DNA from 2 places in the Nocardia puris genome. Region 1 is predicted to be linked to the other one. Evidence: riboswitches for the same ligand, from Rfam matches in the RefSeq annotation. Region 1 holds a riboswitch; the other holds the start of a gene.
What was found. Region 1 has a riboswitch for cobalamin ahead of metE (5-methyltetrahydropteroyltriglutamate--homocysteine S-methyltransferase). Riboswitches for the same ligand answer to the same signal wherever they lie in the genome.
Positions count from the first base shown of each region.

Region 2: linked by a shared signal. The riboswitch ahead of OHB21_RS16195 (ABC transporter substrate-binding protein) and the one ahead of metE (5-methyltetrahydropteroyltriglutamate--homocysteine S-methyltransferase) in region 1 are both predicted to bind cobalamin.

Region 1 is NZ_CP107943.1:7,671,585-7,675,099, reverse strand. Features, by position in the region: gene metE (5-methyltetrahydropteroyltriglutamate--homocysteine S-methyltransferase) at 1-1,631, opposite strand, end outside; cobalamin riboswitch at 1,800-1,944, opposite strand; gene OHB21_RS35605 (pyruvate carboxylase) at 2,231-3,515, shown strand, end outside.
Region 2 is NZ_CP107943.1:3,533,471-3,536,985, reverse strand. Features, by position in the region: gene OHB21_RS16195 (ABC transporter substrate-binding protein) at 1-1,460, opposite strand, end outside; cobalamin riboswitch at 1,499-1,626, opposite strand; gene OHB21_RS16190 (alpha/beta hydrolase) at 1,801-2,523, shown strand; gene OHB21_RS16185 (hypothetical protein) at 2,837-3,217, shown strand; gene OHB21_RS16180 (PPE domain-containing protein) at 3,210-3,515, shown strand, end outside.

The DNA of each region.
Region 1 (3,515 bases):
TGGGCGTAGGTGATCCAGTCCACCGTCATCGGCGCGCGGCGCGCGACGTCGCCGAACAGGATCGGCGGGCGCACGCAGCGGGTGCCGTAGGACTGCACCCAGCCGTTCTCGGTGGCCGCGAAGCCGTCGAGCTGCTCGGCGAAGTACTGCACCATGTCGTTGCGCTCCGGCTCGCCGTGCACCAGCACGTCCAGGCCCAGCTTCTCCTGCAGCGCCACCACGTCGGCGATCTCCGAGCGCATCCTCGCGGTGTACTCGGCCTCGTCGATCTCGCCCTTGCGCAGCGCGGCGCGAGCCAGGCGGATCGCCGAGGTCTGCGGGTAGGAGCCGATGGTGGTGGTCGGCAGCGGCGGCAGGTTCAGGCGGGCCTGCTGCACCGCGCGCCGCTCGTCGGCCGGGGCGCGACGCGCGGCGTCGGGGCCGAGCGCGGCCAGGCGGGCGCGAACCTGCGCGTCCGCCAGGCGCGGGTCCTCGGTGCGCGAGGTCGCCGCCGCACGGGCCGCGGCCAGCTCGTCGGCGATCGCCTCGGTGCCCTGGTGCAGACCGGTGGCCAGCACTCGCACCTCGGCGACCTTCTCCGCGCCGAACGCCAGCCAGGCCCGCAGCCGCGCGTCCAGGCCGGTCTCCGGCTCCAGCGAATAGGGCACGTGCAGCAGCGAGCAGGAGCTCGACACCGCGACGCCGCCCGCGCTGCCCAGCAGGGTGCCCAGCGTGGTGAGCGCGTCGTCGAGGTTCGCCCGCCACACGTTGCGGCCGTCCACCACGCCCGCGACCAGCAACTTGCCCGCCAGCGCGGGCAGCGAGGCCACCGCGGACAGCTCGATCGGCGCGGTGAAGTCGAGCGCGATGCCCTCCACATCGGTGCCGGCCAGCGCGGCCAGGGCCGGGCCGGGGTCGCCGAAGTAGGTGGCGACCAGCACGGCCGGGCGGTCCTCGCCCGCCGTCAGCTCGGTGTAAGTGGAGCGCACCAGGGCGATCTCATCGTCGGTGAGGTCGGTGACCAGCGACGGCTCATCGATCTGCACCCACTCCGCACCGGCGGCCGCCAGCTTGCGCAGCAGCTCGCGATAGAGCGGGACCAGCTCGCCGAGTCGATCCAGTGCCGCGCCTTCGGTGGCCTTGGCCAGCTTCAGGAAGGTGATCGGGCCCACCACCACGGGCCGCGCGGGCACGCCGAACCCCCGCGCCTCGGCCAGCTCGTCGATCAGCTTCTCCGGGTGCAGCGAGAACACGGTGTCGGGACCGATCTCGGGCACCAGGTAGTGGTAGTTGGTGTCGAACCACTTGGTCATCTCCAGCGGTTCCACCGAATCGTTGCCGCGCGCGGCCGCGAAGTAGCGGTCCAGCGGATCGGCGATGCCCGCCACCCGCTCGGGCAGCGCGCCCAGCAGCACGGCGGTGTCGAGCACCTGGTCGTAGTAGGAGAAGGTGCCCACCGGGATCGAGTCGAGCCCGGCCGCGGTGAGCTCGGCGTACTGCGCCTCGCGCAGATCGGCCGCCACCCGGTGCAGCGCCACGGCGTCGATGCGCCCGGCCCAGTAGGACTCGGTGGCGCGCTTCAGCTCGCGCCGCGGCCCCACCCGGGGCAGGCCGAGAACCGTTGCGGTGAAAGGAGTCTGGGAAACAGTCACGGTTGTGCTCCAGTGCCTAGGTCGTGAGCCATCGCCATGCGGGCGGCGTCGACCAGCGGACCTCGCGGGCAGCCGTGTGCAACGGAGCCCGGATGTCGTCACTGGTGGTCCGCGCGCCCAATCCACGAGGCGGTGGCCGCCGGATACGGCGTATCCGGCACAACTGGCAGGTCTTCGGACTCGCGGGCACCGGCGCGGGGGCTCCCGGCCGACCTACTGACCGTCGCTTCCCGGACTCGCGCCCAGTGCTCGATGACGGTGTTCGTTCCTGCATACCGCTGCGGGACAGTCCCGGATTCCCACCGGGTTCCCTCTCACTCGCGCCCGGCTGGCCGGGGCGGGCTTCGACTCCGGCGCGCGACGTAGGGGCTCCATCTCGTCGGCGCACTGGAGAACCAGCTGCGTCGTCCAGCATAAAAGACGCCGCGGTTATTCCGTGCGGGTACCCGTCGCGGGCGCGCACCGCGGTCGCGGGCGGGCGGTGAGATGTGACGGCCGGATGAACGCAACTTCGCACCGTTGCTATGTCTGGTTGTGAAGATCGCTGCGAAGGGTAGTTCCATGTAGGAGCCGATTCCGGGGGCAGGTACGTTGGACCGATGTTCTCGAAAGTCTTGGTTGCCAATCGTGGCGAGATCGCCATCCGCGCCTTCCGCGCGGCCTACGAACTCGGCATCGGGACGGTCGCCGTCTTCCCGTACGAGGACCGCAACTCGGTCCACCGGCTGAAGGCCGCGGAGTCCTACCAGATCGGCGAGGTCGGCCACCCCGTCCGCGCCTATCTCTCCATCGAGGCGATCATCGACGCGGCCAAGACCGCGGGCGCCGACGCCGTCTACCCCGGTTACGGATTCCTTTCCGAGAACCCCGATCTGGCGGCCGCCTGCGCGCGCGCCGGCATCACCTTCATCGGCCCCTCGGCGGAGGTCCTCGAACTCGCGGGCAACAAGGCGCGCGCCATCGAGGCCGCCCGCGCGGCCGGTCTGCCCGTGCTGAAGTCCAGTGCGCCCTCGGCCGACGTGGACGAACTGCTCGCCGCCGCAGCCGAACTCGACTACCCGATCTTCGTCAAGGCGGTCGCGGGCGGCGGCGGGCGCGGCATGCGCCGGGTGGCCGCGCCCGAGCAGTTGCGCGAATCCATCGAGGCCGCCTCGCGCGAGGCCGAGTCCGCGTTCGGCGACCCGACCGTGTTCCTCGAACAGGCCGTGGTGAATCCGCGCCACATCGAGGTGCAGATCCTGGCCGACCAGCACGGCAACGTGATGCACCTGTTCGAGCGGGACTGTTCGGTGCAGCGCCGCCACCAGAAGGTGATCGAGCTGGCGCCCGCGCCGAACCTGGATCCCGCGCTGCGCGAACGTATCTGCGCCGACGCGGTGGCCTTCGCCCGCCAGATCGGCTACAGCTGCGCGGGCACCGTGGAGTTCCTGCTCGACGAGCGCGGCAACCACGTCTTCATCGAGATGAACCCCCGCATCCAGGTCGAGCACACGGTCACCGAGGAGATCACCGACGTCGACCTGGTGCAGTCGCAGCTGCGCATCGCGGCGGGGGAGACCCTGGCCGACCTCGGCCTGAGCCAGGACAGCGTGTCGATCCGCGGCGCGGCCCTGCAATGCCGCATCACCACCGAGGACCCGGCCAACGGGTTCCGCCCCGACACCGGCCGCATCACCGCCTACCGCACGCCGGGCGGCGCGGGCATCCGCCTGGACGGCGGCGCGAACCTGGGCGCCGAGATCGGGGCCTACTTCGACTCCATGCTGGTCAAGCTCACCTGCCGCGGCCGCGATCTGCCCGCGGCGGCGGCGCGCGCGGCGCGGGCGCTGGCCGAGTTCCGCATCCGCGGCGTCACCACGAACATCGGCTTCCTCCAAGCGGTGC
Region 2 (3,515 bases), 3.9 Mb from region 1:
CCCTCGTTCCAGAGTTCTTCCTGGAGTTCGAAATACAGCTGCCTGCGGCGCTCCTGGTTCATCTCCGCGCGGGCGGCCGCGAACGTGGCGTCCCACGCCGGGCGGCGCCAGCCGGAGTCGTTGCTGGGCGAATCGCTGGTCATCGTCTGGCCGTAGAAGTAGTCCAGACTGTAGTTCCACCAACCGATGTGGGAGAGCGGCGCTGTGCCCACCACCTCGGTGAAATAGGTGTCGGCAGGCACGGTTTCGAGCCGGATGGTGATGCCCGCGGCCTTGGCGTGCTCGGCGAACAGCGTCGCGGACTCGACCATGCCGGGGATCGCGTCGGCCGTCGGCAGCGTGACGGTCAGGTTCTCCCGCCCCGCCTCCCGCAGCAACTGGCGCGCCCGCTCCGGATCGTAAGTCCGTTGCGGCAGTTGGTCGTTGTAGAACGGCGCGCCCTTGCCGTAGATGTCGTTGCCGACCTCGCCGAAGCCGTAGTACACCGCCTCGACCATGGCCTCGCGGTCCACAGCCAGCCGCATCGCCTGGCGCACCCGCACGTCGTCGAAGGGCGCCACGTCCACCCGCATCTGGAAGGCGCCCATCAGGCCCGCGGGCGGGGTGACGACCTGCGCGTTCGGATCGTTCGCCAGCGTGTGCGCCTGCAGGTAGGACATCTCGTGCGCGGTGTCGGCCGCACCGGAGAGGAAGGCGTTCATGCGCGCTTCGGTCTCGGCGATCTGGATGATCTCCACCTCGTCCAGGTGGACCGGGCCGTCCCAGTACTTCTCGTTGCGGCGCAACAGGGTCCGGTCACCCGGCGACCAGTTCGCCAGCGCGAACGGCCCCGTGCCGACGGGCAGCGTGTTCCGGTCGAACACCGTGGTGCCGTCCTTGATCACGTAGCAGTACCACCCGGCCAGCACCGAACCGAAGTCCGCGATCGGCGTCTTCATCGCCACCACCACGCCGAGGTCGCCGTCGGCGCGGGTGCGCGACATGTCGACCACGGCCAGGTCGCCGGAGGAGGGCCGCGCCGGGTCGAGCATCCGCTCGAAGCTCCACAGCACATCGCGCGCGGTGAGCGGGCTGCCGTCGCTGAACACCACGCCGGGGCGCAGGGTGATGCGCCATTCGCTGCCGTCGGCGTTGGGTTCGAGCGCGCTGGCCAGGCGAAAGCGCAGGGTGAGGTCGTTGTTGTAGGCGACGAGTTTGTCCCATACGTTCTTGCTCACCGCACCGCCCGCGGAGCTGCCCGCCAGGTGCGGGTCCAGCACGTCCACGCTGGCGGCGCGTCCGGCGATCGCGGCGCGCAACCGGCCGCCCGCGCGCGGTGGACCGCCCTGGGGCCCGGTGCCGCCGTCACCGCAGCCGGTGAGCGTGAGCGCGCCGGTCGCGAGCAGCCCCAGTGCGCCCGCGCTGCGCAGCAGCATCTCCCGGCGGCCGAGTGTCCGCCGGTGTCGTATCGAGTTGTCCATCGCCATCCTCGTGGAGTCGTCCCGGTGCCGGCCGACGCAGGTGTCCTGGCTCCCGGATCGACGCTCCCCACCGGCCTTCCAACCCGGGCAGGTCGTGGCCGTACTGCGGCGGTTCGCTCCTCGGTGACAGTTGCGGGACAGCCCCGGATTCGCACCGGTGTTCCCTGCGTCGAGGCCAGACCCTACCGCCCCGAGAAGCGGGCGCGGGCGGGCTCGTCGGTGAACGGCCCGGTCAGGGGTCAGCTGGGGCACGAACGGCGAATCGGCGGAAAAGTGTAGCCGGTGGCCGTGCAGGGCGGTGAACTCCACTGAGTCGCAGAAGTTTTGGCACTATCGGTACATGTTCTACTTCGACGGCGCGCGCGGCCGGATGCACTATCGGCGGTGGCCGGTCGACAACGCGGTGGCCACGGCGGCACTCCTGCCGGGGCTCGGTCAGCACAGCGGGCACTACCACCGATTCGCCCGGAGTCTGGGGGCGGCGGGCATCCGGCTGTGGGCCCTGGACACCTTCGGGCACGGGCTCAGCGAGGGCGATCCCCTGCACCCGGGCACGCTGGCCGAACTGGTGGCCGACGCGACCGCGTTCCTGGACCGGGTGCGTGCCGAAGCGGCGGGCCCGCTGGTGCTGATGGGGCATTCGCTCGGCGCCGTCACGGCGCTCGGGACGCTCGGCGCCGCCGTCCCCGACATCAGCGCGGGCACCGATCTGAACACCGTCGAGGCCAGCTATCCGCTCACGCCGAGCGTGCCGCACGAGGCGTTGGCGGGGCTCGTGCTGTCCGGCGTGCCGCGCCGGGCGCTCGGCGGCGGACGCCCCGATGCGCCGGGTACACCGCTGCCGTCGACGCTGCCGATCCTGGCGGTGCACGGCACCGACGACCGCCGCGCGCCGGTGGAGGCGATGCGCGAATGGGCCGGGCGGCACCCGTGGGCGCGCTGGCACGAATACGCCGACACGGGCCACGACGTGCTGCACGAACCCCGCTACGCCGAGGTGACGGCCGATGTCGTCGCCTGGCTGCTGGAGCGGGCGCACAGCGCGGCGGCAGCTTCGCGCTAGTCCGTGACACACTTCACAAATCCGGCCGAGCCCGCCGGCGCCACGATCGGGCGGGCCTGGGTTCCCCGCGTGTCGACTTCCCCGGCCGTTGGTGTTTTACGACAAAGGCGACATCGGTGGGGGACAACGCGCCCGGGTACCTGCTTAAAATTGCGGGGACCATCGGCCCCCGGGGAGTGACCGGCCGGGCCGGTGCGCGCGGCGACGGTGTGCTCGCGCGCGGTGGAGCAGGCGCCGCCGTGGGGTCGGCGCGGCGCGGGAGAACCGAGTACGGCCGCGGGGCACGCGGCACGATGAGGAAGGGGGACGGTCGATGCGGCCACAGGTCACGAACCTGAATCAGGCTGTCGACGAGGGCAGGCTCTGGATCGACGGTGTACTCGTCGCGGACGGCGCGCACGAACGGTGCGCGCGCCGCTACGAACAGCTGGCCGATCAGGTGGAGGCCCAGATCCACGGGCTCACGGCCGCCACCTCACTGCCGGGGTTCGGCGGATTCGCCTCCGGTGACGCGCTGCGCGCCGGCTTCGAGGGCAAGGCGGGCGAGGCGATCACCCGGCTGCGGGCCTACGCCGACTCCGCGCGCGAGCTCGCGGCGACCTTCCGCGCCGCCGCGGCCGCCTACAGCGCGGCCGACGACGGGCTGGCCGCGGCCGTCGCCGAGGTGGACGCGGCGGGGGTGGCCCATGCCTGATCTGCCCCGCACCGATCCGGCGTACGCGCCGACCGTCGAGGTGTTCGACCACCTCCAGCAGCGCGAGATCCATCAGAAGGTGCAACTGCTCGACCCGGTCGCGCTGCACGCGGGCAGCCAGGCGTGGCAGGGCTCGGCGACCGGGCTCACCGACGCGGTGGCGCAGGCGCACACCGAGATCCGCGCGCTCATCGCCGACGGCTGGCGGGGCGGTGCGGCGGGCGCGGCCGCCGACGCGGTCCGCGATTTCGAACAGCACGGCCAGCGGTTGGCCGATGTGTTCGCCGCCGTCGCCCAG